DNA from 3 places in the Sphaerotilus montanus genome. Region 1 is predicted to be linked to each of the others. Evidence: predicted binding sites of a transcription regulator. Region 1 holds the regulator's gene; each other region holds the start of a gene.
The links. The regulator sigma-54, encoded in region 1, starts transcription at its own class of promoters, with help from an activator protein. The targets are predictions, from matches to a motif close to TGGCANGNAANCTGCTTT.
Positions count from the first base shown of each region.

Region 2: a site for sigma-54 is predicted at 3,093-3,110, ahead of glnA (type I glutamate--ammonia ligase). Genes of this name have one in related genera too.
Region 3: a site for sigma-54 is predicted at 3,080-3,097, ahead of BDD16_RS14655 (ammonium transporter). Genes of this name have one in related genera too.

Region 1 covers NZ_JACCFH010000001.1:1,802,074-1,808,772, forward strand. The annotation lists gene BDD16_RS08115 (thiol:disulfide interchange protein DsbA/DsbL) at 32-700, shown strand; gene lptA (lipopolysaccharide transport periplasmic protein LptA) at 836-1,444, shown strand; gene lptB (LPS export ABC transporter ATP-binding protein) at 1,441-2,193, shown strand; gene BDD16_RS08130 (RNA polymerase factor sigma-54) at 2,210-3,799, shown strand; gene BDD16_RS08135 (hypothetical protein) at 3,997-4,248, shown strand; gene BDD16_RS08140 (DUF4126 domain-containing protein) at 4,220-4,843, opposite strand; gene BDD16_RS08145 (SNF2-related protein) at 4,923-6,699, opposite strand, start outside.
Region 2 covers NZ_JACCFH010000001.1:1,154,735-1,161,433, reverse strand. The annotation lists gene BDD16_RS05115 (polysaccharide deacetylase family protein) at 1-219, shown strand, start outside; gene BDD16_RS05110 (sterol desaturase family protein) at 231-1,211, shown strand; gene BDD16_RS05105 (EI24 domain-containing protein) at 1,269-2,177, shown strand; gene BDD16_RS05100 (competence/damage-inducible protein A) at 2,174-2,971, shown strand; gene glnA (type I glutamate--ammonia ligase) at 3,195-4,610, shown strand; gene BDD16_RS05090 (hypothetical protein) at 4,698-5,264, shown strand; gene glnL (nitrogen regulation protein NR(II)) at 5,261-6,346, shown strand; gene ntrC (nitrogen regulation protein NR(I)) at 6,415-6,699, shown strand, end outside.
Region 3 covers NZ_JACCFH010000001.1:3,195,088-3,201,786, forward strand. The annotation lists gene BDD16_RS14645 (MBL fold metallo-hydrolase RNA specificity domain-containing protein) at 1-1,186, opposite strand, end outside; gene BDD16_RS14650 (DEAD/DEAH box helicase) at 1,309-2,742, opposite strand; gene BDD16_RS14655 (ammonium transporter) at 3,166-4,368, shown strand; gene BDD16_RS14660 (PEP-CTERM sorting domain-containing protein) at 4,776-5,591, shown strand; gene BDD16_RS23045 (PEP-CTERM sorting domain-containing protein) at 5,813-6,535, shown strand; gene BDD16_RS14670 (hypothetical protein) at 6,594-6,699, opposite strand, start outside.

The DNA.
Region 1 (6,699 bases):
ATCCGCCGTGATCATCGAAAGGAAACATTGCATGAAGCGTCGTGAGTTTGTCGTGGGCAGCACTGCCGCCCTCGCGCTGTCCGGGGCCAGCCCCCTCGTCTCGGCCCAGGGTGCGTTCCAGGAAGGCAAGCACTTCGTCCGCCTGTCCACCGCGGTTCCGGTCTCGGCGCCTGCGGGCAAGATCGAGGTGATCGAGTTCTTCTGGTATGGCTGCCCGCACTGCAACGCCTTCGAGCCGACGCTGGAAGCCTGGATCAGGAAGCTGCCTGCCGATGTGGCCTTCAAGCGCATGCACGTGGGGTTCCGGCCCAACTTCGAGCCGCAGCAGCGCTTCTACGCGACGCTGGAGGCGCTCGGGCTGGTCGAGCAGATCCACCGCAAGGTCTTCTACGCGATCCACCAGCAGGGCCAGAAACTCGACAAGCCCGAGGCGCTGATCGAGTTCGCGGTGCAGAACGGGGCCGACCGGGCCAAGTTCACCGAGATGTACAACTCCTTCGGCATGCAGAGCAAGGTCCGCCAGAGCAAGCTGCTCTCCGAGGCCTACAAGATCGATGGCGTGCCGGCGCTCGGCATCCATGGCCGTTATTACACCTCCCCTTCGCTCGCTGGCGGTGACAACACGCCCGAGCTCGAAGGACAGGTCCGCGCACTGGCGCTGACGGACCAGCTCATCGCCCGCTCGCGCAAAGGCGTCTGATCGCGCCTGAAGAATTCCCCGCACCGCGCCATGCCCCGGGCCCGCGACAGAAGATGTCGCGGGCCCGGTCGCTTCTGGCTAGAATCAATGCAATTTCCATGCCTTGACCCCAGGGCTTTCCGGGGACCGTGTTCCATGCTGCCTGCCGTTTCCGTGCTGTTGTCCCGACATTCCGCCCTGCTGCTGGCTGCCCTGCTGGCGGTGTCCGGCCTGCCGGTGCGTGCGGAGAAGGCCGACAGCGAGCAGGCGCTTGCGTTTGACGCGGGGCGCATGGTGCTGGACGGCAAGCGCAAGATCCGCACGCTCAGTGGCGGCGTCGAGATCACCCGCGGCACGCTGGTGCTCAAGGCTGCGCAGATCGAGCTGAGGGAAACCGCCCAGGGCCAGTTCGCCACGGCGACCGGTGCCGACGGCCAGCTCGCCACCTTCCGCCAGAAGCGCGAAGGGCTGGACGAGGTCGTCGAAGGCCAGGCCCGGCGCATCGAGTACGACACCGTCACCGAGACCGTGCGCTTCATCGACCAGGCGCAGGTGCGGGTGCTGCGCGGCGGGGCGCCGGCGGACCAGGTCACCGGCCAGACCATCGTCTACAACCATGCCCGCGACGTGTTCGAGGTGCAGGGCGGTGGTGCGGCTGGCGCGGCCGCGACGGCAGCGGGTGGCGGGCGCGTCAAGGGCGTGGTGACGCCGCGCAAGTCCGCCAGTCCGGCGCCCGAGGCCGCCAGCCCGGAGGTTCCGCGTTGACCGACACCCGCAGTTGCCTGGAGGCCGAGGGCCTGCAGAAGCGCTACGGCGCCCGGCTGGTCGTCAAGGACGTCCACCTCTCGGTGCGCAGCGGCGAGGTGGTCGGTCTGCTCGGTCCGAACGGCGCGGGCAAGACCACCAGCTTCTACATGCTGGTCGGGCTGGTGCGGGCCGACGCGGGCAGCATCCGCATCGATGGCGCCGAGGTGCAGCGCCTGCCGATCCACCAGCGGGCGCGGCTCGGGCTGTCCTACCTGCCGCAGGAGGCCTCGATCTTCCGGCGTCTCACGGTCGAGGAGAACATCCGCGCCGTGCTGGAGCTGCAGCACGACGAGAACGGCCGCCCGCTCGGCACCGCACGCATCGAGTCGCTGCTGGACGGCCTGCTCCACGACCTGTCGATCGATCGGCTGCGCGCCAGCCCCGCCCCTGCCCTCTCGGGCGGCGAGCGCCGGCGGGTGGAGATCGCCCGGGCGCTGGCCACGCAGCCGCGTTTCATCCTGCTGGACGAGCCCTTTGCCGGGGTTGATCCGATTGCGGTGATCGAGATCCAGCGCATCATCGGTTTCCTGAAGGCGCGCGGCATCGGCGTGCTGATCACCGACCACAACGTGCGCGAGACGCTGGGCATCTGCGACCGCGCCTACATCATCAGCGAGGGCCGTGTGCTGGCCGAAGGGACGCCGGCGGCCATCGTCGACAACCCGGACGTGCGCAAGGTCTACCTCGGCGAACATTTCCGCATGTGATTTTGGTCCCCATCCCATGAAACCTTCCCTGCAGGTCCGCCTCTCGCAGCACCTGGCGCTGACGCCACAACTGCAGCAATCGATCCGGTTGCTGCAGCTCTCGACGCTGGAGCTGCACCAGGAAGTCGAGCAGATGCTCGAAGCGAATCCGTTCCTGGAAGTCGACGAAGAGGGGGTCGCCCAGGACCGGCCCATGGCCGACACCACCCTGGCCCCGCCCGAGCGCAGCCCCGGGGCCACCGACGACTGGGATGGCGGCGACACCCCGGCCGCGGCGACCAGCCCGGCGTCCGAGGCCGAAACGCCCGGCGTGGACCAGCTGGACTTCAACAGCAGCGCCAGCGACAGCAACGACTGGGACTCCGGCAGCGAGCGCGAGGACTACGACAGCCTCTCCGACGTGTCCGGCGCGCGCAGCAACGCCGTCGAGGACGAGGACGGTGACTGGAGCGAGCGCTCCAGCCTCACCGAAAGCCTCAACGACCACCTGCGCGGCCAGCTGCTCGGCATGCGGCTGGCGGGCGAGGACATGCTGCTGGTCGAGGCCCTGATCGACTCGCTCAACGAGGACGGCTACCTGGCCGACCCGCTGGAGGACATCGCCGAGCGGCTGGCCATCGAGCTGTCGATCGGCGACACGCCTGGCGACGAGGAAGCCGCCACGCTGCGCGAGGAGCTGATCGACCAGCTGCGCTGCGCGCTGGGCTGGCTGCAGAACCTGGAGCCCTGCGGCGTCGGCGCCCGCGACCTGGGCGAATGCCTGGTGCTGCAGCTGCGCGAGTGCGACCGCACCGAGGCGCAGCGCGTGGCCATCCTGATCTGCCAGGGCCATCTGGAGCTGCTCGCCCGGCGCGACATGAAGAAGCTCATGGCCGCCACTGGCGCCGACGAGGACGACATCCGCGACGCGCAGACGCTCATCCTGACGCTGGAGCCCAAGCCCGGCCGTCGCTTTGCCCGCGCCGAGGCCAACATCGTCGTGCCGGACGTGATCGTGCAGAAGGCGGGCCGCGGCTGGCGTGTCGTGCTCAACCCGGACGTGATGCCCAAGCTGCGCATCAACGACCTCTACGCCCAGGTCCTGCGCCAGCACCGCAGCCAGCGCACCGGCGACGAGGGCGGCGCGACGCTGGCGGTGCGGTTGCAGGAGGCGCGCTGGTTCGTCAAGAACATCCTGCAGCGCTTCGACACCATCCAGCGGGTCTCGCAGGCCATTGTCGAGCGCCAGAAGGGCTTCTTCACCCACGGCGAGATCGCGATGAAGCCGCTGGTGCTGCGCGAGATCGCCGACGAGCTGGGTCTGCACGAGTCCACCATCTCGCGCGTGACCACCGCCAAGTACATGAACACGCCCTTTGGCACCTTCGAGCTGAAGTATTTCTTCGGGTCGTCGCTGAACACCGAGGCGGGCGGCAATGCGTCGAGCACGGCGGTGCGGGCGCTGATCAAGCAGTTCGTGGCCGCCGAGGACCAGAAGAAGCCGCTCTCCGACAGCCAGCTCAGCACGATGCTGGAGGAGCAAGGCATCCAGGTCGCGCGCCGCACGGTGGCCAAGTACCGCGAGGCGCTCAAGATCGCGCCGGCCAATCTGCGCAAGGCGATCTGAACAACCGGGTTGCCGCGGTCGCACCATTTCGGGGCAGCCTGCGGCGGTGCCGCGCATGGCTGCGGGCGCGGCCCGGTAGTTACCCCGACAGGCCTTGGTGCGCGGTCATGGCGGGGCGCTCCGATGGCGTGATCGAATTTGCAATCTGGCCGGCACGGCCCGTGCAATGGACTGGGGGTGAACCCAGGAGACCCGCCATGCACGACCCAGTCCGCCACCAGATCGCCAGCCGTATCCACGATCTGCTCATGCACGAGATGGGCGAGGATGTGGACATCAACCTGATGCTCGGCCCGCCCGAATACGCCCGCGCGGTGCTCAGCCTGTGCCGGGCCTGCGGCAGCGCGGAACTGGGCCGGCTCGCCGAGCAGTTCCTGATGACCCAGACGCCGCTGCCACCGCTGCGGGCGGCGGCGGCCATCAGTCCAGCGCTGTCGACGCGCCGCTGAAGCGCTGCACCAGCCCCCGCAGCAGCGCCCGCACGTGGCGCAGCAGCCAGAAGGTCAGCCCCAGCATCACCACCACGGCCACGCCGAGCCCGACCGCGGCCCACAGGGGCTGGACCCACGACAGCCACAGCATCGCCGGCACCGCAGCGTCCCCGGCGAGTGACAGTCCCCAGTTGCTGAACGGTTCGGGCGAGGTGTTGACCGCCGCCCGTGTCGTCGTCTTGGCCACATGGGCGGTGGCCGCCAGCGAGCCGCCGAGCACGGCCGCGGCCATCGACCAGCTGCCCTCGTCGCCACCGAAGACCGCCGCCGCCAGCGCTGCACCCGCCGGGATGCGCACGAAGGTGTGCAGCAGGTCCCAGAAGGAGTCGAAGCCGGGGATCTTGTCGGCGAAGAACTCGGCCGACAGCATCAGCCCGCTCGCGCCCAGCACCACCGGCTGCTGCAGCCAGAGCAGCCCGCCCGGCAGCGGTATCCAGCCCAGGTAACCGGCCAGCCCGGTGCAGAAGAGCACGGCGTACAGCCGCAGCCCGCTGGCCCAGCCCAGCGTGGCGGCGATCGACATCAGCTCCGGTGTGCCGAGCGGCAGGGCCATGACCGCGCTCCTGTGGTGTGGGACATCACCGCGATGGTAGCCGGGGGCCGCTGCGTGTGCGGCCCCCGGTGCCTCTTGCTCAGTCCGGCTTCAGGACCGCCGGATCGACCAGCGCAGCGAGTGCGCCCATGAACCGCGCCAGCCGAGGGCCTTCGAGGAAGACGTCGGCGTTCGGCCCCTCGACCAGCCCGACGAAGCGGGCGTGTCCGGCGTCGTCCTGCTGGGCGTGCACCAGGCGCGACTCGATGCTGTCGTCCACCAGCACATGGTGGACGGCCACCAGCCGCACCCGGTCCGTGCGGTGCACGCGGCTCAGGCGCTGCACCAGCAGTGCCGGGTTCCATGGGCGGTCGAGGTGGACGATCGCCGTGGCGGCGTGGCGCAGGCCGAGCTGGCCACCGCGGTCGTCGTCGTTGCACAGCAGCACGCGCAGCTCCGGGGCCTGCTGGAACTCGCCGATCAGCGCACGCCGGGCGTCGCCGACCAGCTCGGGGCCGAGGCGGCGGACGGTGGTGCCGCGCGCCTGCAGGGCCGTGTCCAGCGCGTCGAGCGCGCCCGGCCACTGGCTGAACACGACCACCTTGGTCTCGGGCGTGCACAGGGCCGTGTCGATGGCCTGCAGGGCGGCGTCGATCTTGCCGTCCTGGCCACACTGGCGCAGCGTGTGCAGCGTGTGCAGCAGCTGGCGCTGCTCGCTGCTGCCGAGGAACTGGCTGCGCTGCCAGCGCTGCACGCTGCGGCGCACCTGGCCCAGCAGCGTGTCGTGGGTGGTGCGCTGTTCCGGCGGCAGCGTGACCCGGGTGGTCTGCTCGACCGTCTCGGGCAGCTGCCGCAGCACGAAGGTGCGCGAGCGGCGCAGCATCCACGGCGCCAGCGCGTCGATGTGTCCTCCCTGCAGGGCGGCGACGGCGCCAAAACGGCTGCCATCGATCCAGTCGAGCATGGCCTGCCACGCGTCCGGGCGGCTTTCCAGCGGCGCGCGTGCGAGCACGAGGGCCCAGGGGGTGCCGGCGAGCCCTTGCAGCCGGGCCGCGCTGTCCGGGCTGGCCCACGGGGAGGCGCTCGCGTCGACGGACTCGTCGATGACCACCACGTCGGCGTCGAATGCCCGCAGGCGGTCGAGGTCGCCCGCGAGGCTGCCCAGATCGGCGATCACGGCGGTGATCGGGGCGTCGGTATCGGTGTCGGTGTCGGTGGCGGACAGCGTGTCCAGCGTGACAGCGGCGGTGCCGGTCCACTGCTGCCACTGCTCGCGCCAGTGCGCCAGCCGCTCGGGCGGGCACAGCACCAGTGCCCGCGCTGCGCCGAAGCTCTGGCCGATCAGCCGCAGGGCCGCGATGGCCTGCACGGTCTTGCCGAGACCGGCGTCATCGGCCAGCAGGCTGCGGCCGGCGCAGGCCGCGTAGAGCGCGCCTTCGGCCTGGTAGGGGCGCAGCGTGCCGGTCACCAGCGCGGCCAGCGCGGGGCTGAGAGGGCCGGCCGGGTGACCACGCTCCAGGTGCGCCACGCGGGAACGCATGTCGCGGGCCTGGGCCAGCCAGTCCCACACGGCCTCGTCCACCTGCAGGGTGTGGCGCCGTTCGCGGGCCAGCCGCACCAGATCCACCAGCGCCAGGTCGTTGACCAGCGGGGCGGCGTCGGTGGGCATGCCCAGCGCCTGCGCGGCGGCATCGAGGTCCGGCGGACACCCGCGGCCGGCCACCCAGTGCAACTGCTGGCGCACGCCCGGCAGCAGCGTCACGCTGCTGTGCGGCGGACGCAGGTCCGGCGGCGGCGGGGCGGGCGTTTCCACGGCGGGGAGGGGCTCGGCGGCGGGCACCGGCGCGGGTTCCGGCACGGGCGCGGGCGCTGCCACC
Region 2 (6,699 bases), 650 kb from region 1:
AACGCGACCTTGCTGCAGAAGGCGCTGCGCGACATCCGCCCCGGCGACATCCTGCTGGCGCACCTGGGCATCTGGTCGCGCCAGGACCCGTGGGCACCCGCCGTGCTGGAGCCGTTGCTCACCGGTCTCCAGCAGCGCGGCCACTGTTTCGCGACGCTCGCCGAGCACCCGACGTACCGGGACGCCCTGCGCACCACGCCGACACGGTCTGGACCATGAACGTGACCGTGATCGACACGCTTGTCGAGGCCTTCGGGCTGACCCAGCAGTGGCTGTTCGAAACCCTCGTGCAGCCGGTGGTGTTCGGGCTGGGTGGTGCCTCCATCCTGGTGGATGCCTACAACGCGACCGGCTGGCTGCTGGTCGGGCTGCTGCAGTTGATCGTCATCGTGGGGGTGTTCGGGTCGCTGCAGCGCTGGCGCCCGATCCAGGCCGTCACCGACCGCGCGGCGGTGCGCACCGACGTGGTCTACACACTGGTCCACCAGCTCGGGCTGTTCCGGCTGGTGCTGTTCTTCGCGGTCGATCCGCTGTGGGAGACGCTGTGGGGCTGGCTGGCGGTGCAGGGCGTGACGGGCTGGCAGCTCGACACGCTGATCGCACCACTGTGGCCGGGGATGACCGACACGGCGCTGGCGTCCTTTCTGGCCTACCTGGTGGTGTTCGATCTGGTCAACTACCTCATCCACCGCGGTCAGCACCAGTTCGGGTGGTGGTGGGCGCTGCACGCCGTGCACCACAGCCAGCGCCAGATGACGATGTGGACCGACAACCGCAACCACCTGCTCGATTCGCTGATCGTCGATGTGCTCATCGTGCAGATCGGCCACGCGATCGGTGTGGCACCGGGGCAGTTCGTCGCCGTGGTGGCGCTGTCGCAGCTCGTCGAGAACCTGTCGCACGCCAACGTGCGTCTGCGGTTCGGCTGGCTCGGCGAGCGGCTGCTGGTCAGCCCGCACTTCCACCGCATCCACCACAGCCTGGGGCTGGGCCACGAGTCCCGCGGCAAGGGCACGCTGGGCGGACACAACTTCTCGGTGCTGCTGCCCGTGTGGGACATGCTGTTCGGCACCGCGCGCTTCGAGGGCCGGCCGGGTGATACCGCCACCGGCATCCGCGACCAGCTGCCCGAAGAGGGCGGGCGCGACTACGGGCGCGGTTTCTGGGCGCAGCAGCGGCTGGGCGTGCTGCGGCTGCTCGGGCGCGCCTGAGCGGCAGCGGAAGCAGGCCTTCAGCAGGTCCGGCGCCGAGTCGGTATGCTGGTGGGCATGTCCAAAGTCCTTGATGCCTTCTGGCGCGCGCTGGGCTACTGCCTGCTGCCGCGCGTGATCTTCCTGTCGCTGCTGCCGGTGCTGCTGCTCGGCGGACTCGCGTTCGGGCTGGCGTGGTTCTTCTGGGATCCTGCGGTCGAGGGCGTGCGGCAGTTCATGCTCGACACGCCGCTGCTGGCGCCCGTCACCGCCTGGATCGACCAGTTCACCGGCGGTGTCTTCCGCAGCGTGATCGGGCCGCTGGTCGTGGTGGTGCTGGCGGTGCCGGTGATGATCGTGGCGTCGCTGCTGCTGGTGTCGGCGTTCATGGGCTCGACCGTGGTCACCCTGGTGGCCCGCCGCCGCTTCGAGACGCTGGAGCGCCGCCACGGCGGGCGCTGGTGGCAGGCGCTGTGGTGGTCGCTGGGCTCGACGCTGCTGGCGCTGGTGGTGATGGTCGTCAGCCTGCCGCTGTGGGTGATCCCGCCGCTGGCGCTGCTGGTGCCGCCGCTCATCTGGGGCTGGCTGACCTACCGCGTGATGGTCTACGACGCGCTGTCCGACCATGCCACCCACGAGGAGCGCCTGGCCATCATGCGCCGCCACCGCACGCCGCTGCTGGTGATCGGCGTCGTCTCGGGCTACCTGGGCGCGGCGCCGTCGCTGATCTGGGCGATGGGGGCGCTGGCGCTGCCGATGATGCCGCTGCTGATCCCGGTGTTCGTCTGGCTCTACACGCTGGTGTTCGTGCTGGCGGCGCTGTGGTTCACGCATTACAGCCTGGCCGCGCTGGACGCGCTGCGCCGTGAACAGGCCGTCGAGGTGCTGCCGCCGGTGGTGCAGCCTGCACCCGCCGCACCTGCCTTGCCGGGCAGCCCGACCACCGGCTCCGGCCCCGATTCCTTCCCACCCATCGCCCTCCCATGAACTTCGGCCTCATCATCATCGGCGACGAGATCCTCTCGGGCAAACGCCAGGACAAGCACCTCGCCAAGGTCATCGAACTGCTGTCGGCCCGCGGGCTGGCGCTGGCCTGGTGCACCTACGTCGGCGACGACCCGCGCCGCATCACCGACACGCTGCGCACGGCCTTTGCCAGTGGCGACGTGGTGTTCTCCTGCGGCGGCATCGGCGCGACCCCGGACGACCACACGCGCCAGTGCGCGGCCGCAGCACTCGGCGTGCCGCTGGCGCTCCACCCGGAAGCCTACGAACTCATCATGGAGCGCGTGCGCCAGATGGCCATCGAGAAGGGCTGGAGCGACGATCCGAACCACCCCGACACCATCCACCGCACGAACATGGGCGTCTTCCCGGTCGGCGCGCAGATCATCCCGAACCCGTACAACAAGATCCCCGGCTTCTCGGTCGGCGACGTGCATTTCGTGCCCGGCTTTCCCGTGATGGCACACCCGATGATCGAGGCGCTGCTCGACACCCGCTATGCCCACCTGCATGGCGCAGGGGCACAGGAAGAGCGCTCGGTCATCGTCTATGGCTCGATGGAGGCCAGCCTCACGCCGCTGATGATCGACATCGAGGCCCGGTTCGATGGCATCAAGGTGTTCAGCCTGCCCAGCGTCGACCATCCGGTGCATGGCCGGCACATCGAACTCGGGGTCAAGGGGCGACCCGGATCCGGGCTGCTGCAAGCCTATGCGGCCCTGTTGCAGGGCTTGCAGTCCCCGGACATTCCACTGGGCCCTGAAATGGTGCGTTGATGCACATCATTGGTGCATGTCGAGAAATATGCTGCACTGCGGTGCCACTGTGGCGCCGAATTTCATCAGGTGAATCCGATGCGGCAACAGCTTGCAAAGCTGCCGCACCGTCAAAGGGAGTGGGCATGGATTCTGCTACATTCCCGAGCGGTTCTCAGCCCGGCTGAGCACCTGAAAACACCCCCTCATTCAATTGCAATTCCCATCTCGCTAGGAGCCTCTGATGGCCAAGACCGTCGCCGACGTGATGAAGATGGTGAAGGAAAACGAAGTCAAGTTCGTCGACTTCCGTTTCACCGACACCCGTGGCAAGGAACAGCACGTCTCGGTGCCCGTTTCCCACTTCGATGAAGACAAGTTCACGTCGGGTCACGCATTCGACGGCTCGTCGATCGCGGGTTGGAAGGGCATCGAAGCCTCGGACATGCAGCTCATGCCCGACGCCAACACGGCCAACATCGACCCGTTCTTCGAAGAGACCACGCTGATCCTGACCTGCGACGTCATCGATCCGGCCGACGGCAAGGCCTACGAGCGCGACCCGCGCTCGCTGGCCAAGCGCGCCGAGGCCTACATGAAGTCGACCGGCCTGGGCGACACCGCCTTCTTCGGTCCGGAACCCGAGTTCTTCGTGTTCGACAGCGTGCGCTGGGGCGCCGACATGTCGGGTTCGTTCTGCTCGATCGAGTCGGAAGAAGCCGCCTGGAACACCGGCAAGGACTACGAGCACGGCAACAAGGGCTTCCGTCCGACCGTCAAGGGTGGCTACTTCCCCGTGCCGCCGGTCGACTCGGGCCAGGACATGCGCTCGGAGATGTGCCTGATCCTCGAATCGATGGGCATCCCGGTCGAAGTGCACCACCACGAAGTGGCCAACGCCGGCCAGATGGAAATCGGCACCCGTTTCAGCACGCTGATCCAGCGCGCCGACTGGGTCCAGCTCCAGAAGTACATCATCCACAACGTCGCGGGCGCCTACGGCAAGACCGCCACGTTCATGCCGAAGCCGATCGTTGGCGACAACGGTTCGGGCATGCACGTCCACCAGTCGGTGTGGAAGGATGGCGTCAACCTGTTCGCCGGTGACGGCTACGCCGGCCTGAGCGACTTCGCGCTGTACTACATCGGCGGCATCATCAAGCACGCCCGTGCGCTGAACGCGATCACCAACCCCGGCACCAACAGCTACAAGCGCCTGGTCCCGGGCTACGAAGCCCCGGTGAAGCTGGCCTACTCGGCCAAGAACCGCTCGGCCTCGATCCGCATTCCGTACGTCGCCAATCCGAAGGGCCGCCGCGTCGAAGCGCGTTTCCCGGATCCCCTGATGAACCCGTACCTGGGCTTCGCCGCGCTGCTGATGGCCGGCCTGGACGGCGTCGAGAACAAGATCCACCCGGGCGAAGCCGCCACGAAGGATCTGTACCACCTGCCGCCGGAAGAAGACGCGCTGATCCCGACCGTGTGCTCGTCGCTGGAACAGGCGCTGGAGTATCTGGACAAGGGCCGTGCGTTCCTGACCAAGGGTGGCGTGTTCACCGACTCGTACATCGATGCGTACATCGATCTGAAGATGCAGGAAGTCCAGCGCATGCGCATGACGACCCATCCGATCGAGTTCGACATGTACTACACCCTGTGATGTGCCCGGGGTCTGGTCACTGATCAGGCCGGAGTGCATGAAAGGCGGCCTGCGGGTCGCCTTTTTTATGGTCCATACTGCGGCGCGATGAGCACGACCTTCCTTCCGCGCGTCCTGCGCACGACGATGGCGATGGCCCTGGTGGCTGGTGCGACTGCGGCCAGCGCCCAGGAGCGCCCGGTCTACCGCTGCCCCGGCAACCTCTACACCGACCAGTACAGCCCCAAGGAGGCGGCCGAACTGGGCTGCAAGACGCTGGATGGTGCGCCGGTGACGGTGGTGCAGTCGCCCGTGCGGCGCCCCGCCAGCAGTGGTGGCGGCGGCGGTGGTGGCGGGGAGGGCGCAGCCGCTCGCCCGGCCAGCGGTGCGGCGCCAGCAGCGCGTGCCAGCGGCGAGATGCGGGTCGATCCGGCCCAGCAGCGCGCCCGCGACAGCGACGCCCGGCGCATCCTCGAAGCCGAGCTGCGCAAGGAGGAGGAGCGCCTCGCCGCGCTGCAGAAGGACTACAACCAGGGCGAGCCCGAGCGCCGCGGCGACGAGCGCAACTTCGCGCGTTACCAGGAGCGTGTGGCCGAGATGAAGGCCTCCATCGCCCGCAAGGAAGCCGACATCGCCGCCCTCAAGCGCGAACTTGCCAAGCTGCCCGCCCCATGAATCTGACGCGTACCCATGCCCACGCCTTCGATGCGTTCGACCACCTGGCCACGATGGTGGCCGTGCTGCGCCGCGACGGCCGCTGCGTCTATGTGAATGCGGCCTTCGAGAGCGTGCTCGGCCTGCCGCGGCGGGCACTGCAGCGTGGCCGGGTGTTCGACTGGTTCGTCGATCCCGCCACGCTGAAGGTGACGTTCGATGCGGTGGTCGCCAACGAATTTGCCACGGCCCGGCTGGAGGCGCTGCTGCGCCGCCCCCCCGGCGCGGCGTCCACCGAGCCACTGCCGGTGCACGCCATCGTCACCCAGATCGACCACGGCGAGCAGGTGCTGCTGGAACTGGTCGAGATCGAGCAGCAGACCCGCCAGGACCGCGAGACCCGCACGCTCGACCAGGCCCGCATCACCAAGGAGCTGATCCGCAACCTCGCCCACGAGATCAAGAATCCGCTGGGTGGCATCCGGGGTGCGGCACAGCTGCTGGAGATGGACCTGGAGAGCAAGGCGCTGCGCGAGTACACCCAGGTCATCATCCACGAGGCCGACCGCCTGCAGGCGCTGGTGGACCGGCTGCTGGCGCCGCACCGGCGGCCGCACATGGTCTCGGACGTCAACATCCACGAGGTGCTGGAGCGGGTGCGTGCGCTGATCCTGGCCGAATTCCCCAAGGGACTCGTGGTGCAGCGCGATTACGACACCTCGCTGCCCGAGTTCCGCGGCGACGGCGAGCAGCTGATCCAGGCGGTGCTCAACATCGTCCACAACGCGGCGCAGGCACTGGCCACCCGGCGACAGGACGATGGCGATGCCCGCATCGTGCTGCGCACCCGTGCGGCCCGCCAGGTGACGATCGAGCGCCAGCGCTACCGGCTGGCACTGGAATTGCATATTGAAGACAACGGACCCGGCGTGCCGCCCGAGATCCGTGATCGCATCTTCTTCCCGCTGGTGTCCGGCCGGGATGGCGGTTCAGGCCTCGGACTGACGCTGGCACAGGACTTCATCCAGCAGCACCATGGCCTGATCGAATGCGAGAGCGAACCCGGGTGCACGCTGTTCAAGATACAGATTCCGCTGCCTTGATCCTTGTGGCGCTTGCGCCAGCAGGGTCGAGGCACCGACCGACCTGCTGACAGGCTGACAGGCATCGCATGAAACCCATCTGGATCGTTGACGACGACCAATCCATCCGCTTCGTGCTGGAGAAGGCACTGGCCCGCGAGGACCTGCCGGTGCGCAGCTTCACCAATGCCCGTGACGTGCTGACGGCGCTGGAAGACGATGCCCCGCAGGTCCTGGTGAGCGACATCCGCATGCCCGGCGGGACCGGCATCGACCTGCTCGCCAAGGTCAAGGCCAGGTACCCGGGGCTGCCGGTCATCATCATGACGGCCTATTCGGACCTGGACAGTGCCGTCTCGGCCTTCCAGAGCGGC
Region 3 (6,699 bases), 1.4 Mb from region 1:
CGAGGTGGTGCACCTGTGCCTTGACGGCCACGTACCGGCCCATCACCTTGATCTCCGTGGCCCCGCTGACCAGCCTGGCGCCACGGCTGCCGGGCACCTGGAAGCCGGGAAACACGATCGCATGGCGCGGATCGGGTGCCAGCGCCGCGAGGTGTCCCAGCACCCGGCCGCCCGTGGCCATGCCGCTCGATGACAGGATCACCGCCGGCCCGCGCAGGCGCGACAGCTTCGCCGAGTCCTGCGGCTTGTGCACGGGCTTGACCCCTTCGCTGAACCCGCGGGCCTCGGCCTTCGACAGGCGCAGCAGGTCGCGGTGGGCGGTGTAGATGGCGGTGGCTTCCTGCGCCATCGGGCTGTCGAGGAAGACCGGCAGGTCGTCCGGGATCGCCCCTTCATCGCGCAGGCGGTGCAGCACCAGCATCAGCGCCTGCGCCCGCCCGACGGCGAACGTCGGGATCAGCACCTTGCCGCCGCGCCGTGCCGTCTGCCGGATGATCTCGCCGAGGTGTGCGACCGTGTGGTCTGCAGGGTGCTGCCGGTTGCCATAAGTACTCTCGACCACCAGCAGATCCGGCGCCAGGCTGAGCGGTGCGGTGATGGGCAGCGGGGGCGGCATCATCAGGTCGTCGGTGCGTCCGACGTCACCCGAGAACACCAGCGCATGGTCGGCATCGCGCAGCGTCACGGCGCAGGCGCCGAGCAGGTGGCCGACCGGCGTGAGTTCGGCGCGCAGGCCGGGCAGGGGATCGAACGGTTTGCCCGTCGCCACGGGCCGCAGCCGTTCGATGGCGCGGCGGGCATCCTTGGTCGTGTAGAGCGGCCTGGCCGGGTCGTGGCGCGACCAGCCCCCCTTGTTGGCGCGGCGGGCGTCCTCTTCCTGGAGCTTGGCGGCGTCCAGCAACAGCACTTCGGCCAGATCGCGGGTGGCGGCACTGCACCAGATGCGGCCGCGGAAGCCTTGCTGCACGAGCGCGGGCAGCCAGCCGCTGTGGTCAAGGTGGGCGTGGCTGAGGATGACCGCATCAATCTCGTGCGGCGGCACCGCCAGGGGGGCCCAGTTGCGCTCGCGCAGCATCTTCCAGCCCTGGAACAGGCCGCAGTCGAGCAGGACACGGTGTGGGCCGCTGGTCACCAGATGGCGTGAGCCGGTGACGCAGTCGGCGGCGCCCAGGAACTGGATCTCCATGACAGGCTCCTTGCAGCAGGGGTCGCACCAGCTTGGCACGACCCGCCCTGCAAGGCATCAGGAGACGCCCAGGGCGCCCGATCCGGACTTGATCCAGATCAAGCAGGTTGACCGGCGGCCGGTCAGCCGCCGCGGCGACCGGAGGTCAGGGCCGGGCGCTTGGGGCCTGCGCCCGTGCCCGAGCCGCTGCCGGCGCCTTGCGGACGTCCACCGCGCGGGGCGGCCGGACGCTGCGGGGCGCTGCCCGGGCGTGCCGGTGCATTGCCACGCGGCTGGCCACCGGGGGCGGCCGGGCGGCGCTGTTCGCCACCGCGTCCACCGCCGCCACCCGCACCGCGGCCATTGCCACCGCCGCCGCCGGCACCACCCAGCGTGCGGCGACCGATCTGGATCGGCTCGGCGCGCTCGCCCGGATCGGCTTCGAAACCGGCCACCGACTCGCGCGGGATGCTGCGCTTGATCAGCTTCTCGATGTCGGCGAGGAAGGCTTCCTCGTCCAGACACACCAGCGACAGGGCTTCGCCCTGCGCGCCGGCGCGGCCGGTGCGGCCGATGCGGTGCACGTAGTCTTCCGACACGTTCGGCAGCTCGAAGTTGATGACGTGCGGCAGCTGGTCGATGTCGATGCCGCGGGCCGCGATGTCGGTCGCCACCAGCACGCACAGCTCGCCCGTCTTGAACTCGGCCAGCGCCTTGGTGCGCGCGCCCTGGCTCTTGTTGCCGTGGATCGCCATCGCGGTGATGCCGGCCTTGTTCAGGTGCTCGCACAGGCGGTTCGCGCCGTGCTTCATGCGCGTGAACACCAGCACCTGGTGCCAGTCGTGCGTCTTGATCAGGTGGATCAGCAGATCCTTCTTCTTCTCGCGACCGACCTTGATCACGCGCTGGGCGATGTTCTCGGCGGTGGCGTTGCTGCGGGCGACCTCGATCACCTGCGGCGCGTTCAGCAGGCGGTCGGCCAGGGCCTTGATTTCCGGGCTGAAGGTGGCCGAGAACAGCAGGCTCTGCTTCTTCGGCGGCAGCATCGCCAGCACCTTCTTGATGTCATGGACGAAGCCCATGTCCAGCATGCGGTCGGCCTCGTCCAGCACGAAGAACTCCACCTGGGTCAGGTCGAGCATGCCTTGCTGGTGGTGGTCGAGCAGGCGGCCGGGGGTGGCGACCAGGATGTCCACGCCGCGCTTGAGCTGCGCGATCTGCGGGCCCATGCCGACGCCGCCGAACATCACCATGCTCTTCAGGCTCAGGTGCTTGCCGTAGGTGCGCACGCTTTCCTCGACCTGGGCGGCGAGTTCGCGGGTGGGGGTCAGGATCAGCGCGCGGATGGCGTAGCGGCCACGGCTGTCCTTGGCGGGCTGGCCGGCGGCCAGGCGGTGCAGCAGCGGCAGCGTGAAGCCGGCCGTCTTGCCGGTGCCGGTCTGCGCGCCGGCGAGCAGGTCACCACCGGCGAGAACCGCCGGGATGGCTTGCGCTTGAATGGGGGTGGGGATTTCGTAGCCTTGTTCGCGGATGGCGCGAAGGATCGGCTGGGCCAGGCCCAGATCATCAAACGTCATGGAGTGGCACCCGTGTCGGGGTGCTTGTCGCGCCGCCTGCAGCGCCTCGGGCGAGGCGGCCAGTCGAGGGTGGCGCGGGATTGGAGAGGGCGTCGGAGGCGACTGCAGCGTTCTGACTGGTGCGAATGCTGCAGTGCGATTGTAGCGGTGGGGCCGGTGAGCGGCCGCAGAAGATCTGGCCCTGTTCCTGAGGGCTTGTCATGGCGCTGTCGATTGGATGCACTGACATGGTGCGCGCATGCCCAATGTGTGGGCGGCTGCGGGGCCGTTCTGTCTCGGCGGTGGTGGGATCGGTGCAGTTGTGGTGCATTCGGGCGAGGGAATAAACGCACCAACTCGGCACAAAACGTGCTTGTTTGGTGCTTTTGCAGGCTGCGGGCGCCTCCCTGCGGTGCATATCAACCCCTCCCCCTTCGAGACTCCATGGATACCTTGAAACAGGGCGCCGATGCGCTCTTCATCCTGCTGGGCGCCATCATGGTGCTGGCCATGCATGCCGGATTTGCCTTTCTGGAACTGGGCACGGTGCGCAAGAAGAACCAGGTCAATGCGCTGGTCAAGATCCTGGTCGATTTCGCCGTGTCGACCATTGCCTATTTCTTCGTGGGCTACACCGTCGCGTACGGCGTCGACTTCTTCACCGGCGCCGAGGCGCTCGCGGCGAAGAACGGCTACGAGCTGGTCAAGTTCTTCTTCCTGCTGACCTTTGCCGCGGCCATTCCGGCGATCGTCTCGGGCGGCATTGCCGAGCGGGCGCGCTTCAACCCGCAACTGCTGGCCACGGCCATCATCGTCGGGCTGATCTACCCGCTGTCGGAAGGGGTGGCATGGAACCAGCGGTTCGGCGTGCAGGCCTGGCTGAAGGGCACGTTCGGCGCGGAGTTCCATGACTTCGCGGGCAGCGTGGTGGTCCACGCGGTGGGTGGCTGGATCGGGCTGGCGGCGGTCCTGCTGCTGGGCGCGCGCAGCAACCGCTACCGCAAGGATGGCGCGATGAGCGCCCACCCGCCGTCGAGCATCCCTTTCCTCGCACTGGGGGCGTGGATCCTGGCGGTGGGCTGGTTCGGCTTCAACGTGATGAGCGCGCAGACGCTGGACAAGATCTCCGGGCTGGTGGCCGTCAACTCGCTGATGGCGATGGTCGGCGGCACGCTGGTGGCCGTGCTGATGGGCCGCAACGACCCGGGCTTTGCCTACAACGGCCCGCTCGCCGGGCTGGTCGCCGTGTGCGCCGGATCCGACCTGATGCACCCGGCGGGCGCGCTGGTGGTGGGCGGCATCGCCGGGGCGATCTTCGTGCAGATGTTCACCCTGACGCAGAACCGCTGGAAGATCGACGACGTGCTCGGCGTCTGGCCGCTGCACGGGCTGTGTGGCGCCTGGGGCGGCATTGCCTGCGGCCTCTTCGGCCAGACGGCGCTGGGCGGCCTCGGCGGGGTCAGCCTGGCCAGCCAGACCATCGGCACGGTGATGGCGGTGGTCTGGGCCCTGGCCGGTGGCTTCGTGGTCTACGGCGGCATCAAGGCGCTGATCGGGATCCGGCTGAGCCAGGAAGAGGAATTCGAGGGCGCCGACCTGTCGATCCACAAGATTGGTTCCACGCCGGACCGCGAGGTGAGCTGGTAAGCGCTGCGCTGTTGGGTGGCTGGTACGGACCTGGGCCGCGGGGCGGCCTCAAGATGTGACAAGGCGTATTGCAACCATCTGCCGATGGTTTGCGATGCGCCTTTTATTTTGATTTGATTTTATTGTGCAACCCCTTGAACGTGGGGGTTATGCCTATTTATGCAGATGCAAAAGTCACGACTCAATCCGGATCGGCCATATCAGGAGATATCTGGGTCCAGGGCGTGTCGAGGCGTCTAACACAAGGAATTGCATTGCAATCGTGTGAGATAGGCGGGTTTTCTGATCGAGACTTCCCCCGGGTCAGGGGGGTGTGCTGTGAAATTTCCAAAATGATCGTTATAGTAAAAATGAAATTTGCCACAGCCACTACCGACGCTGGCACGTCGAAATTCAGGAGAATTCTCATGCTCAAGAAACTCGTTTATGCACTCGCTCTGACCGGTCTGGCCAGCGGCCAGGCGTTCGCGCTGACCGATGCCGGCTTCGAAAACGCCAACAACTGGGTGACCCCGATCGGCGGCCTGACCCGCGTGGACTATGGTTCGCCGCAAGCCCGCGTCCTCGTGCGCGATGACGCATACGACATGCAAGCCGATGGTTTCGGTGGCGTCGTGACGGCTCCTGACGGAACGGCCATCGGCGACATCACTGTGGATGCCGTTCCGACTGCATCGCTTCCGGGCTCCGTAGGCGTGGGTTCCAGCTTTGGCCTGATCGAAACCTGTGCGGCCAACATCCAGATAGGTAATTGCAGTGCCGCCGGCATGGCGTTCAGCTTCAACCTCGGTGGCCCGGTTTCCACTTACGGCGACTTCTTTCTCGTGCGCCTCATGACGGCCGACTACGAGCGTGACTTCAACGACAAGGTCACGGTCACCTACTACGGTACGGCTGGCGTCCTGGGCACGGACCATGTGTCGGTGTTCTCCGAAAATCCGGCCGATCCGTACTGGATTGAAACCCAAGGCTACCCTGACTCCAACTGGGCAGCCTTTGGCGTTCCGGTCGGCACCAATGCGATCCAGGTTCAGGTGGAAAACGTTGCGGCGCTGGGTCAGCCGGCAGGCTACAACCTCTACAACCGTCCCGTCGTCGCCATCGACTACGCTGCTGCGGTGGCCGTGTCGCCCGTGCCGGAAGCCGACGTCACGGCCATGATGCTGGCCGGTCTTGGCGTGCTGGGCATGGTCTCGCGCCGCCGCACCAAGCGCGCTGCCTGAATCCAGCCGGATGGCTGTGTGACTTCTGGCATGAAATAAAGTCCAGAGTCGTTATTCAGCAAAAAGGCACCTACTTCGGTAGGTGCCTTTTTCATTTGCGGTACCCCTTGGTCCAAGGTTGGTCCTTGCTTGTACCAATCTGGTCGATACGATGACTTGGCGTGGGAAGCTTGGCTGCAGTTGCTGCCAACCGCGCCACTTTTCAGTCCAAGGAGTCATAAATGATCAGGAAGTTTGTTGTTTCGGCCTCGCTGGCGGCTTGCGCTGCCACCCCCGCTCTGGCGTTGACCAACCCGGGTTTCGAGGATTCTCTGGGTGCCAACCCGACGGGTTGGATCACTGTTCCGATGGGCGCCCCTGCGACGACGGGCAGCCTGACGGCTGTCGTCAGCAACACGCCCGCGACGGTCATTGACGATGGGTATCTGTACTACCCGGACTACACCGCCGATGACGGTGCTGGTGGCATCGCGGCCATGGCGGGCAACCACTTCGGTCTGCTGGAGACCTGCCCGGTGACCACGGCAGCCACTGCCTGCAATTTTTCGGCGGTCTACTCGTTCAACCTCGCTGGTCCGGTGTCGACCTACGGCGACATCATGTGGATGCGCCTGCTGACGCAGGACTGGGAAGCCAATCACGACGACTACGTCAGCGTGTCCTACTTCGGAGCGGGCTCCACGACCGCCCTGGCGACCGACACGATTTCTGCTTCGACGATGTCGCCGGTGGATTCTGGCTGGCAGGGTTTCGGCGTGCCGGTCGGTACCCAGAGCCTGCAGATCTCGCTGGTCAATGTCGGTGATGTCTACAACCGCCCGGTTGCCGCACTGGACTACCAGTTTGCTGCACCGGTGCCGGAAGCGGACGTGACCGCCATGATGCTGGCCGGCCTGGGCGTGCTCGGTCTGGTGGCTCGCCGCCGCAACCGCACGGCGAAGTAAGCACCGAGCAGCCTTCTGGCTGCTCAAGCAAAACCGCCTGCATGTGCAGGCGGTTTTTTCATGGTCTGGCGGTGGATTCGTCCAGCTTGGCGGACAGACCTGGCTTGCGGGCCTCGACCCACTCGCGGATGTCGTCTGGCGCGAATGGCCAGACCTGGGAAGCG